One region of the Gulosibacter sp. genome, then DNA from elsewhere that is predicted to be linked to it. Evidence: riboswitches for the same ligand, from Rfam matches in the RefSeq annotation. Region 1 holds a riboswitch; the other holds the start of a gene.

Region 1 (5,044 bases):
CGCCCTTGTCTTCGCTGGAGCCGGGAAGCCCCGAACGATCAAGCGCCTGCTGCTCCGTGTCACAGGTGAGGAGACCGAACCCGACGGGAATGCCGGTGTCGAGCGCGACGGAATTAAGTCCATCCGTGGCGGCACCGCAGACAAAGTCGAAGTGCGGAGTGCCGCCGCGGATCACGACGCCGAGCGCGATAATCGCATCGGGAGCGCGTTTCGAACGGGCGATCCGTGCGGCAGCGACGGACAGCTCGAAGGATCCGGGGACCTGCACGACCTCGATATCAGTCACCTTGGCTTCTTCGAGTGCTCGCTTTGCGCCATCAAGCAGTGCCGTGGTGATCTGCTCGTGCCAAGAGGCGGCGACAATCACGACGCGCAGCCCGGTGCCGTCAACCTGAATGGTGGGGGAGCCTTCTTTACTCATGTGGTTCCTCATTCTGCAATTTAGTGGTGGGCAAGCGTCAGCTGTTTCGGATGCACCGCCAGCGGATCGTGTTCGCGTCGCCAGTCGATGAGATCGCTGATGTTGAGCAGCACGAGACCCTCCTCGGCCGTGAGTCGCTCGGCTTCGGGGAGCCGCATGACGTCGCCCTCGTCGTGCACGAGCTCAGCAATGGCGCCAACTTCACCCGCACCGGCGAGCCGAACGAGATCGGTTGCGGCCTCCGTGTGACCGGGGCGAACGAGCACCCCGCCTTCGACCGCGCGCAGCGGTATGACGTGACCGGGGCGGATGAGATCGCTCGCCAACGAGTCAGGGGCACCGAGTGTGCGCAGCGTTAGCGCCCGGTCGGCGGCCGAGATGCCCGTGGTGACACCGACTGCCGCATCCACCGACACCGTATAGGCAGTCCGTAACTGGTCCTCGTTCTTTGGAACCATCAGTGGTAGCTCGAGTCGGTCGGCACGCTCCGCGGGCATCGGCGCGCACAGGAAACCGGAGGAGTGGCGCACTACCCAGCCGATCCAGCGGGCGGTGGTTCGGTCTGCCGCGAGGATCGCATCCACTTCGTTTTCGCGACTCGCGCTATCGGCGACCAGAATCGGCCGACCCGCGCGGAGTTCGGCAAAGGCGCGTGCAAAGAGTTCGTTGGTGGTCATCGGATTGCTCCCTCGGCCTTGAGATGCTTTGGCTGATAGTGGTCCTGTGCCTCGTCGAGGAGACCGTCAACGCGTGCAGAAAGCGCTCGCTCGACATACTTCGCGAGCACATCAACTTCGATATTGACCCGGTCGCCCGGAGCGAGTGCACCGATGGTGGTGGCTTCAGACGTCGTCGGGATGATCGACACCCCGAAACCCTCGCGGGTCACCTCCGTCACGGTGAGCGAAGTGCCGTCGATGGAGATGGATCCCTTTTCGGCAATGTAGCGGGTGAGTGCTGGATCGACCGTGAAGTAGAGGTCGTCCCAACGCGTGCCCGGGATGCGGCGCGCAAGCGTGGCGACCGCATCCACGTGGCCCTGCACGATGTGGCCACCGAGCCGAGCATCCGCGCGCATGGCACGCTCGAGATTGACTTGCGTACCGGCAACGAACCCCGAAAGGGTGCTGCGTTCGATGGTTTCGGGCATCACATCGGCGGTGAATGAGCCGTCCGGCAGTAGTTCGACGACAGTGAGGCACACTCCCGAAACGGCGATTGAATCGCCGGGTCGTGCATCTTGGCTGACTGTCTCCGCTTTCACGGTAATGACCGCGTCGGGACGCGACGAGAATTGTTCGAGTTTCAGGACGGTGCCGATCTCTTCAATGAGTCCGGTGAACATAAATTGGGCTCCTGGTTGTTGGGGCGGGTTAGGGCAGCTGGTCTGGTGCGATGGCGCGGATGAAGGTGTCGTGGCCGAGCTGGCGGACTTCGGTGGTTTGCCAGCGACGTGCCTCGGCGAGGGTCGAAATGTCAAGGCTCTCGACTGCGCTCTTACCGTTACCGAGCAGTACCGGTGCGAGATAGGTGTGGAGTTCGTCGACGAGTCCAGCCTTGAGGAATGCGGTGGCGACACCTGCCCCACCCTCCACGAGGACGTGCCGAATTTCTCGCTCGTTCAAGGCCTGGAGTGCTTCATCCGGTCGGTGCGTGGCCAAGTGCAAAAATTCATCGACACCGCCTCGCATGCGTGCCGCCGCCGGCACCGGCCGGCGACCGAGCGCGACCCGCAGCGGTTGGTGGGGAAGATTCGCACCCAGCGCATCGCGGGCGGTGAGCGTCGGGTCATCGGCGAGGACCGTGCCGGTACCGACGAGGATCGCATCCACTTTGGCGCGATTGCGGTGCGCGTGCACTCGCGAATCCACCGAGGTGATCCACTGGCTCGTGCCATCCTCGGCCGCGATCTTGCCGTCGAGGGTCGTGGCGAGCTTGAGCGTGACGTAGGGGCGACCGAGTCGCACCGAGGTCGCCCAGATTCGCACCACCTCATACGCTTCCGAAAAGCTGAGCCCCGAACGCACCCGAATACCGCGGTCGCGCAGGTATGTTGCGCCACCGGCGGCCGCGGGGTTGGGATCGTCAACGGCGTAGATGACTTCGCCCACACCGGCTGCGGCGAGTGCCTCGGTGCAGGGTCCGGTGCGGCCGGTGTGTGAGCAGGGCTCGAGGGTCACAATCGCCGTGGCACCGAGGAGGCTTGCGCCGCGATCCCAGGCGTCACGCAGCGCATCGACTTCCGCATGCGCGGTACCGGCACCGCGGTGGTAGCCCTGGCCGAGCACGCGTCGTGGACCGCCCTCATCCGGAGCGAGAATCACGCATCCAACCCGAGGGTTCGGCCCGAACTCGGGGCCCAAATAGGCGAGTTCAATTGCCCGGCGCATTGCCGCAGAGACGCCATCGACGGTGTCGGTGGTCGCGACTATCGTGGCCGTGTCTAACTTCACAGTGTGTCCTCCCAGTGCTTGAGCTGCACCGGGGGAAAGAACACTCACCAACGCTCACCAAAAATGCGGTGATCGTTCGCTGAACAGCGGCACCCAATTGTGCCGCCCATGCGCCTCCCATCCAGACTTTGACTGTCGGCTCTGGAATTCCACCAGATCAGCGCTGCTCGTTCTCGACACCGAAGTGCCGGTTACGCGTAGCGGTCGCGGGCTATCACCGCCGGTTCGGATTTACACCGACCCCGGAGCATGTTGCTGCGGTTACTGTAACCGGGTCACGAAGCCAAGCGCAAGGGTAGATGTCACTTCATTACGTTCTGCGCCAAGTTTGGCCGGTCACTCGGTGTGGGAAGATCAACGGGACATGTCTGACGCCGCGCCCAAAACCATCCCGACCCTCCCCGAGCTCATCCCGACGCTCGCCGATCCTTCGGCGCCCTATGCCCCGGATCACGTCTACGAGGCGATTCTCGAGTGGACCGGATCGCGCGGCATCGACCTCTACGAGGCACAGGATGAGGCGATCATCCACCTCGTGTCTGGCGCGAATGTGGTCCTTGCCACCCCGACGGGAACCGGCAAGTCACTCGTGGCCATTGCGGCCCACGCGATCGAACTGGCCCGCGGCGGCCGCACCTATTACACGGCGCCCATCAAAGCCCTGGTGAGCGAGAAGTTTTTCTCGCTCGTCGAGATCTTTGGTGCCGAACGCGTCGGCATGGTGACCGGCGATAGTTCGGTGAATCCGGATGCGCCGATCATTTGCTGCACTGCCGAAATTCTTGCGAACAAAGCGCTCCGCGAGGGTGCGGAGGCCGACGTCGACCAGGTGGTAATGGACGAGTTCCACTACTACGGCGATCCGCAGCGCGGTGCCGCGTGGCAGATTCCACTGCTCTTGCTGCCGCGCGCGCAGTTCCTGCTGATGTCGGCGACACTGGGCGACACGGATGCGCTGCGCAAGGATCTGAGTAGGCGCACCGATCGCGCCACCGAGCTGGTAGCCGGAGCAACGAGACCGGTGCCGCTGACCTTCCACTACGTGCTCACGCCCGTTCACGAAACGGTCGAAAAGCTTCTCGAAGATGACGAAGCGCCGATCTATATCGTGCATTTCTCGCAGGCCGCGGCGGTCGAACGAGCGCAAGCCATTTCGAGCATTAAGGTAGCCAGCCGCGAACACCGGGACAAAATTGTCGCGGCAATCGGCGAATTCAGGTTCACGACCACTTTCGGTAAGGCACTCTCGCGGTGGTTACGACAGGGAATCGGTGTGCACCACGCCGGCATGCTGCCGCGATATCGGCGTCTCGTCGAGCAGCTCGCCCAGCGGGGTCTGCTCAAAGTCATCTGCGGCACCGACACGCTCGGGGTCGGGATTAACGTCCCGATCAGGGCGGTGCTGATTACGGCGCTGTCCAAATTCGATGGCCAGCGGATGCGCCACCTGAGCGCGCGAGAATTTCACCAGATCGCCGGCCGAGCGGGCCGCGCCGGCTACGACGATCACGGCACCGTGGTGGTTGAAGCGCCGGATCACGTGGTCGAGTACGAGCACGCCATGACCAAGGCCGCGGGCGACCCGAAGAAGCAGCGCAAAGTCACGCGAAAACAGCCCACCAAGGGCTTCGTGAACTGGACCGAAGCGACCTTCGACCGCATCGTTGCCGCGGAACCGGAACCGCTTACGAGCCACATGGAGATGACTTCCGCGACGCTCATCAACATTATTGAGCGCGGTGGGGACGTCTTCCAGAACGTTCGCGATCTGTGCTTCGACAATCACGAACCGCGCCCACGGCAATTTGCGATGGCGCGGCGCGCACTCGAAATCGGGCGCACCCTCCTCGATTCCGGCATCGTCGAAGAAGTGGACGGTCGCATCCAACTGACCATCGACCTGCAGGCGAACTTCGCGTTGAATCAACCGCTGTCACCTTTCGCACTCGCGATGATGGATGTGCTCGACCCGGAATCGGACACGTATGCGCTCGACGTCGTTAGCGTGATCGAGTCCACGCTCGACGACCCTCGCCCGGTGTTGCGCGCCCAAGAGCACCAGGCTCGGGGCGAAGCCATTGCCGAGATGAAGGCCGACGGCGTCGAATACGAAGAGCGCATGGAGCGTGTCGAAGAGATCTCGTGGCCGAAACCGCTCGAGGAGCTGCTC
Region 2 (5,044 bases), on a different contig from region 1:
GCCCGGCGTGTAGCCAAGCAACCAGTCGGCGAAGGCGTCATCACTGTCGGGAAGCGCCGCAGGTCCCCCGCCGAAGCCACCGGCAAACACTTCGGGCTTTCGCAGCGCCGGCGCGAGTTCGAGGGCACCCTCGCGGGTCAACGGCTCGAGCCGAATGTGTCGCCCCTCGAGCTGCGCATCCGGCTCTGGCAGCGTCGCTGCCACGGTTACTTGCCTTGCCAGACCACGTCGAACGGCGTCTGCGCGGAGATCGCGCGCTGGATCCCGGCCGTGACAAATTCCTTCGCGTTCTCCACCGCGGTGTGCAGGTCCTGACCGAGTGCGAGCCCCGCCGAGATCGCCGTAGCGAGCGAATCACCCGCACCCGACACGCGATTTTCACCAATCTTCGACCGCGAGAACTCGACGAGCTCCGAACCGTCCCACAGCACATCCACCGCCTGATCACCAGGGGTGTCAACGCCACCCTTCACGAGCACTGCCTTCGCGCCGTGGTCCGCGATACGCTTTGCCGCCTCACCGAAATCGGCCACCGACTCCAGCGACTCAATGCCAGACAGAATCTGCGCCTCGATGACGTTCGGTGTGAGCACATCGGCGAGCGGCAGCACCTCGGCGCGCAGCGAATTGTCAATATCGAGCGCCGCACCGGGCTCCTGGCCCTTGCAGATCAGCACCGGGTCGAGCACGATATTCGGCAGCTTTGCTTCGGTGAGCACGTCGCGAACCGCTTCAATCGTCGGCACCGCCCCGAGCATCCCGATCTTGACGGATGCGGGGGTCCAGTCCGCGAGAATCGCCTCGGCCTGGTCGCGAATCACCTGCGCGTCTACGGGTACGAATCGGTGGTTCCAGTCATCCTTGGGATCGAAGGACACGATGCAGGTTAGCGCCGCGGCGCCATACACACCGAGTTCTTGCAAGGTGCGCAGGTCAGCCTGCACACCGGCGCCACCGGTTGCTTCCGAGCCGGCGATGACAAAAGTGACTGGTGGATTACTCATTAAACGTCCTCATTACTTGGCCGCAAACGCTGGGCTGCGTTGACCGGCTAGGCCGACAACTTTACAACGACGCCGCGGCGTGCGCGATGTGCCCCGGCAACTGAGTCACCAAGCAGCCCTAGTCACCCAGCAAATTGTGCAGCTCAATAATGTGGTCGCGCGCGGGCCCGGTGCCAACCGCAGAAATGCGCGCGCCCGAGAGCTCTTCAACCGCCTTGACGTAGTCCTGCGCGTTCTTCGGCAGGTCGCTGAACTCGCGGATACCCGAGATGTCCTCTTGCCAACCGGGGAACTCCTCGTAGATCGGCTTCGCGTGGTGGAAGTCCGACTGTGACATCGGCATCTCGTCGAAGCGCTGCCCATCCACGTCGTAGGCCACGCACACCGGAATCGTCTCGAAGGTAGAGAGCACATCCAGCTTGGTCATCACGAGGTCGGTGAAGCCGTTGATGCGGGATGCGTAGCGCGCAATCACCGAGTCGAACCAGCCGGTGCGGCGTGGGCGACCGGTGGTGGTGCCGAACTCGCCGCCACGCTCGCGCAGTTTCTCGCCGAACTCATCGTCCAGCTCGGTCGGGAACGGGCCCGAGCCCACGCGCGTGATGTACGCCTTCTGAATTCCTACCAGGCGGTCGATATGCCGCGTCGACACACCGGAACCGGTCGCGACGCCACCCGCAGTCGCCGACGAAGAGGTCACATATGGGTAAGTGCCGTGGTCAATATCGAGCATTGTCGCCTGGCCGGCCTCGAACACAACGGTCTTGCCCGCATCCAATGCCTGGTGCAGCTCGAGCGCCGTATCGCCCACCATCGGGCGCAAGCGATCGACAAAGGGCAGCAGGCTGTCGGCGATCTCGTCCACCGAGAATGCGCGCCGGTTGTAGGCCTTCACGAGCATCTCGTTCTTCTGCACGAGCGCGCCCTCGATCTTCTGCCGCAAGATTCCCTCGTCAAAGAGGTCCTGCATCCGAATACCGACCCGCGACATCTTGTCGGAGTAGGTAGGCCCGATGCCGCGACCGGTCGTGCCGATGCGTCGCTTGCCGAGGAACCGCTCGGTGACCTGGTCGAGCGCGCGGTTGTACTCGGGAATCACGTGCGCATTGCCAGAAATGCGCAGCTTCGACACGTCGATGCCGCGCTCTTCGAGATGCTCGAGCTCCTCGAACAGCACGTTGAGGTCAACGACCACGCCATTGCCAATAATCGGCGTCACACCGGGGGATAGAATCCCCGAGGGCAGCAGGTGCAGCGCGTACTTCTCGTCGCCGATCACGACCGTGTGGCCGGCGTTATTGCCGCCGTTGAATTTGACCACATAGTCAATTCGGTTGCCGAGAAGGTCGGTTGCCTTTCCCTTACCTTCGTCGCCCCACTGGGTGCCGATGATTGCAACGCCTGGCATGAACTCATCTCCTTGAGTAATGCGAGTAATGCGCCCTATTGGACGCAGATCAACAGCAACTCTACTGGCCTGCGCCATCCAGTTCTTCGATAGCGGCTTCAGCTTTGGGGTCAGAGTCGTTCAATAGCGCAGTGAGACGCTCGACCTCCGAAGTCTCACCAATCTCCGCTGCGGCGCGGCGCAACTGCCAAAATGAACGCAGCACGCCCTGATTCGGTTCGTGTTCCCAAGGCACCGGTCCCTGACCGCGCCAACCCGCTTTGCGCAGCGCGTCGAGGCCGCGGTGGTAGCCCACCCGCGAGTAGGCATAGGCCTCGAGGATGCGCCCGTCGAGGAATTCGCGCTGGGCCGCCTCAGCCCAGGCGAGGGATGAGGTCGGATGCTTTGAGACGATGGCCGCGAGCGCGGTCTTTTCACGGGGCAGGTGGCTCAGGTCATCGATTACCTCCGGCTCTTCATCGAGTCGAGTCTCCGGGATGCCAAGCAAATTATTTGAAGTCATGGTGCCATTATCTCGGAGAACGCGTAAGATCGCGTTCAAGTACACGTGCTCCGGGGTCGGTGAAAGTCCGAGCCGGTGGTTATAGTCCACGACCCGCGTCCTTTGGGAGGCGGCTGATTCGGTGAAATTCCGATACCGACGGTTAAAGTCCGGATGGGAGGCGCTCGTGCGTTGCAAAGCATCCTCATGGATGCGCGTGACGGTGCCACTGTTTGTGCCTTCCATTGTTCTCCCCACTCCTCCGGAGCTGGAAGAGAAGGACAACCGCACACAATGGCACGGAATTCACCCCGGCAACGATCACCGCAGGCCTCACTGCGGTGGCCGCGCATTGTGGCACCGGTGGCTCTGGCGGCCGTGGTCCTCGTGGTGTGGGAACTCGCCATTCGTACCGGTGCGGTGAGCGAGGCGTTTTTGCCTGCGCCGAGCGACCTCTTCGCCCGCTTCTGGCTCGAGCTCACGCAGGGACCGCTGCTCACTCACACCGAAGAGACGCTGATTGCTGCCCTCATGGGCACGGTATTGGCAACGCTCGTGGCGGTGCCCTTGGGCTACTTCATTGCGAAAGTCAGCTGGGTGGACCTCGCGTTCACGCCCTATGTCACTGCCTCGCAGGCCATCCCCGCGGTGGCGGTGGCACCGCTACTCGCGCTGTGGATCGGCTACGGCCTCACGCCAATCGCGATCCTGTGTGCGGTGGTTGCGTTCTTCCCGATGCTGATCACCACGGTGATCGGGGTGCGCGCGCTCCCCCAAGACGTCCTCGAGGCCGCGAAACTTGACGGCGCGAATGCCTGGCAATCCTTGGCCTGGGTCGAGGCACCCCTCGCGATGCCGAGCATCCTGGCCGGGATACGCGCCGGAGTCGCCCTCTCGGTCACCGGCGCGGTGGTCGGCGAATTCACAATGGGCGGCCAGGGCCTCGGAATGCTGCTGACGCTCTACCGCGACGCGAACGACACCGAGGGCATGTTCGCGACCCTCTTCATGCTCGCCTTCCTCGCGGTGGGCATGTTCACCATCCTGCAAGTGCTGCAGTCGCTCGCGAATAAGCGACAGCGGCGCACTTCAAGCGACCTTCGTCGGCAGGCGAACGGCGCATCCACTACCCAAGCGATCGTCGTCACCACGGCGAACTAGACCCCTGTCCGCAACTCAACCCGAGGCAACACGCGCGTCCACGCCAACTCGGCAAAACCTTAAGTTCAGGCCCGCTGAGCGCCGAATGCACGTCGCCGCCGACGCGCAATCACCCCCGCATCCCCAACCCAGGAGTACCCAATGTCCCGCAACCGATTCCCCCGCATCCTGAAAGCGCTCGCAACTACGGCTGTTGCCGCGCTCGCCCTCGCGGGCTGCCAGGCTGGCTCGCCCAGCGCATCCGAAACTGCCGCCGCGCCGGATGCTGCGTCCGGTGAGGCGCTCACGATTGGCCTCACCTACACACCGAATATTCAGTTCGCACCGTTCTATGTGGCTGAGGAGCTTGGCTACTTCGAGGATGCTGGCGTCAATGTCGAGCTGCGGCACCACGGTGAGAGCGAGGAACTCTTCGGTGCGCTGAAGACCGGCGATGAACAGCTCGTGTACGCGGGTGGCGACGAGATCGTTCAGGCCGTGTCGGGTGGTGTGCCCGTGACCTCGGTGGCGACGCTGTACAACACCTACCCGGCCGTGCTGATCGTGCCGGAGGACTCCCCGATCCAATCGGCTGAAGACCTTGCAGGGCACTCGGTCGGCACCCCCGGACCGTACGGCCAGACCTACTTCGCGCTGCTTGCGATGCTCGACGGTGCCGGGCTGAGTGAGTCCGATGTCGACGTGCAGCACATCGGGTTCACCCAGCAAGCCGCGTTGTCCTCCGGCAAGGTGGATGCGGTGATGGGCTTCTCGAACAACGACGCGGTGCAGTTCGCCGCCCAGGGTATGGACATTCGGGTCATTGAGGCCGTCGACCCCGCAGCTCCGACGTTGGTCGGCCCGGCGCTCGGTGCCGAGACTGCGGTTGTGGCGGAACGCGGCGAAGACGTCACCGCGGTACTCGGTGCGGTGGCGCAGGCCATCGAATACATTGCCGAGAACCCGGCTGAGACCGTCGACATCGCGGCGAACTACATCCCGACGCTGACC

Evidence for each region. A riboswitch is a leader RNA that binds a small molecule or an ion and turns the genes downstream of it on or off. The one in region 1 is predicted to bind FMN.
Region 2: linked by a shared signal. The riboswitch ahead of ACTHXA_RS14620 (ABC transporter permease) and the one ahead of ribD (bifunctional diaminohydroxyphosphoribosylaminopyrimidine deaminase/5-amino-6-(5-phosphoribosylamino)uracil reductase RibD) in region 1 are both predicted to bind FMN.

Annotation. Positions count from the first base shown of each region.
Region 1 is NZ_JBQDBE010000021.1:18,872-23,915, forward strand. It holds gene ribH (6,7-dimethyl-8-ribityllumazine synthase) at 1-421, opposite strand, end outside; gene ribB (3,4-dihydroxy-2-butanone-4-phosphate synthase) at 442-1,098, opposite strand; gene ACTHXA_RS12610 (riboflavin synthase) at 1,095-1,766, opposite strand; gene ribD (bifunctional diaminohydroxyphosphoribosylaminopyrimidine deaminase/5-amino-6-(5-phosphoribosylamino)uracil reductase RibD) at 1,795-2,874, opposite strand; FMN riboswitch at 2,980-3,128, opposite strand; gene ACTHXA_RS12620 (DEAD/DEAH box helicase) at 3,239-5,044, shown strand, end outside.
Region 2 is NZ_JBQDBE010000032.1:10,932-15,975, forward strand. It holds gene ACTHXA_RS14600 (GNAT family N-acetyltransferase) at 1-204, opposite strand, end outside; gene ACTHXA_RS14605 (hydroxymethylpyrimidine/phosphomethylpyrimidine kinase) at 207-1,004, opposite strand; gene ACTHXA_RS14610 (adenylosuccinate synthase) at 1,123-2,412, opposite strand; gene ACTHXA_RS14615 (DUF3151 domain-containing protein) at 2,474-2,914, opposite strand; FMN riboswitch at 2,957-3,083, shown strand; gene ACTHXA_RS14620 (ABC transporter permease) at 3,188-4,054, shown strand; gene ACTHXA_RS14625 (ABC transporter substrate-binding protein) at 4,196-5,044, shown strand, end outside.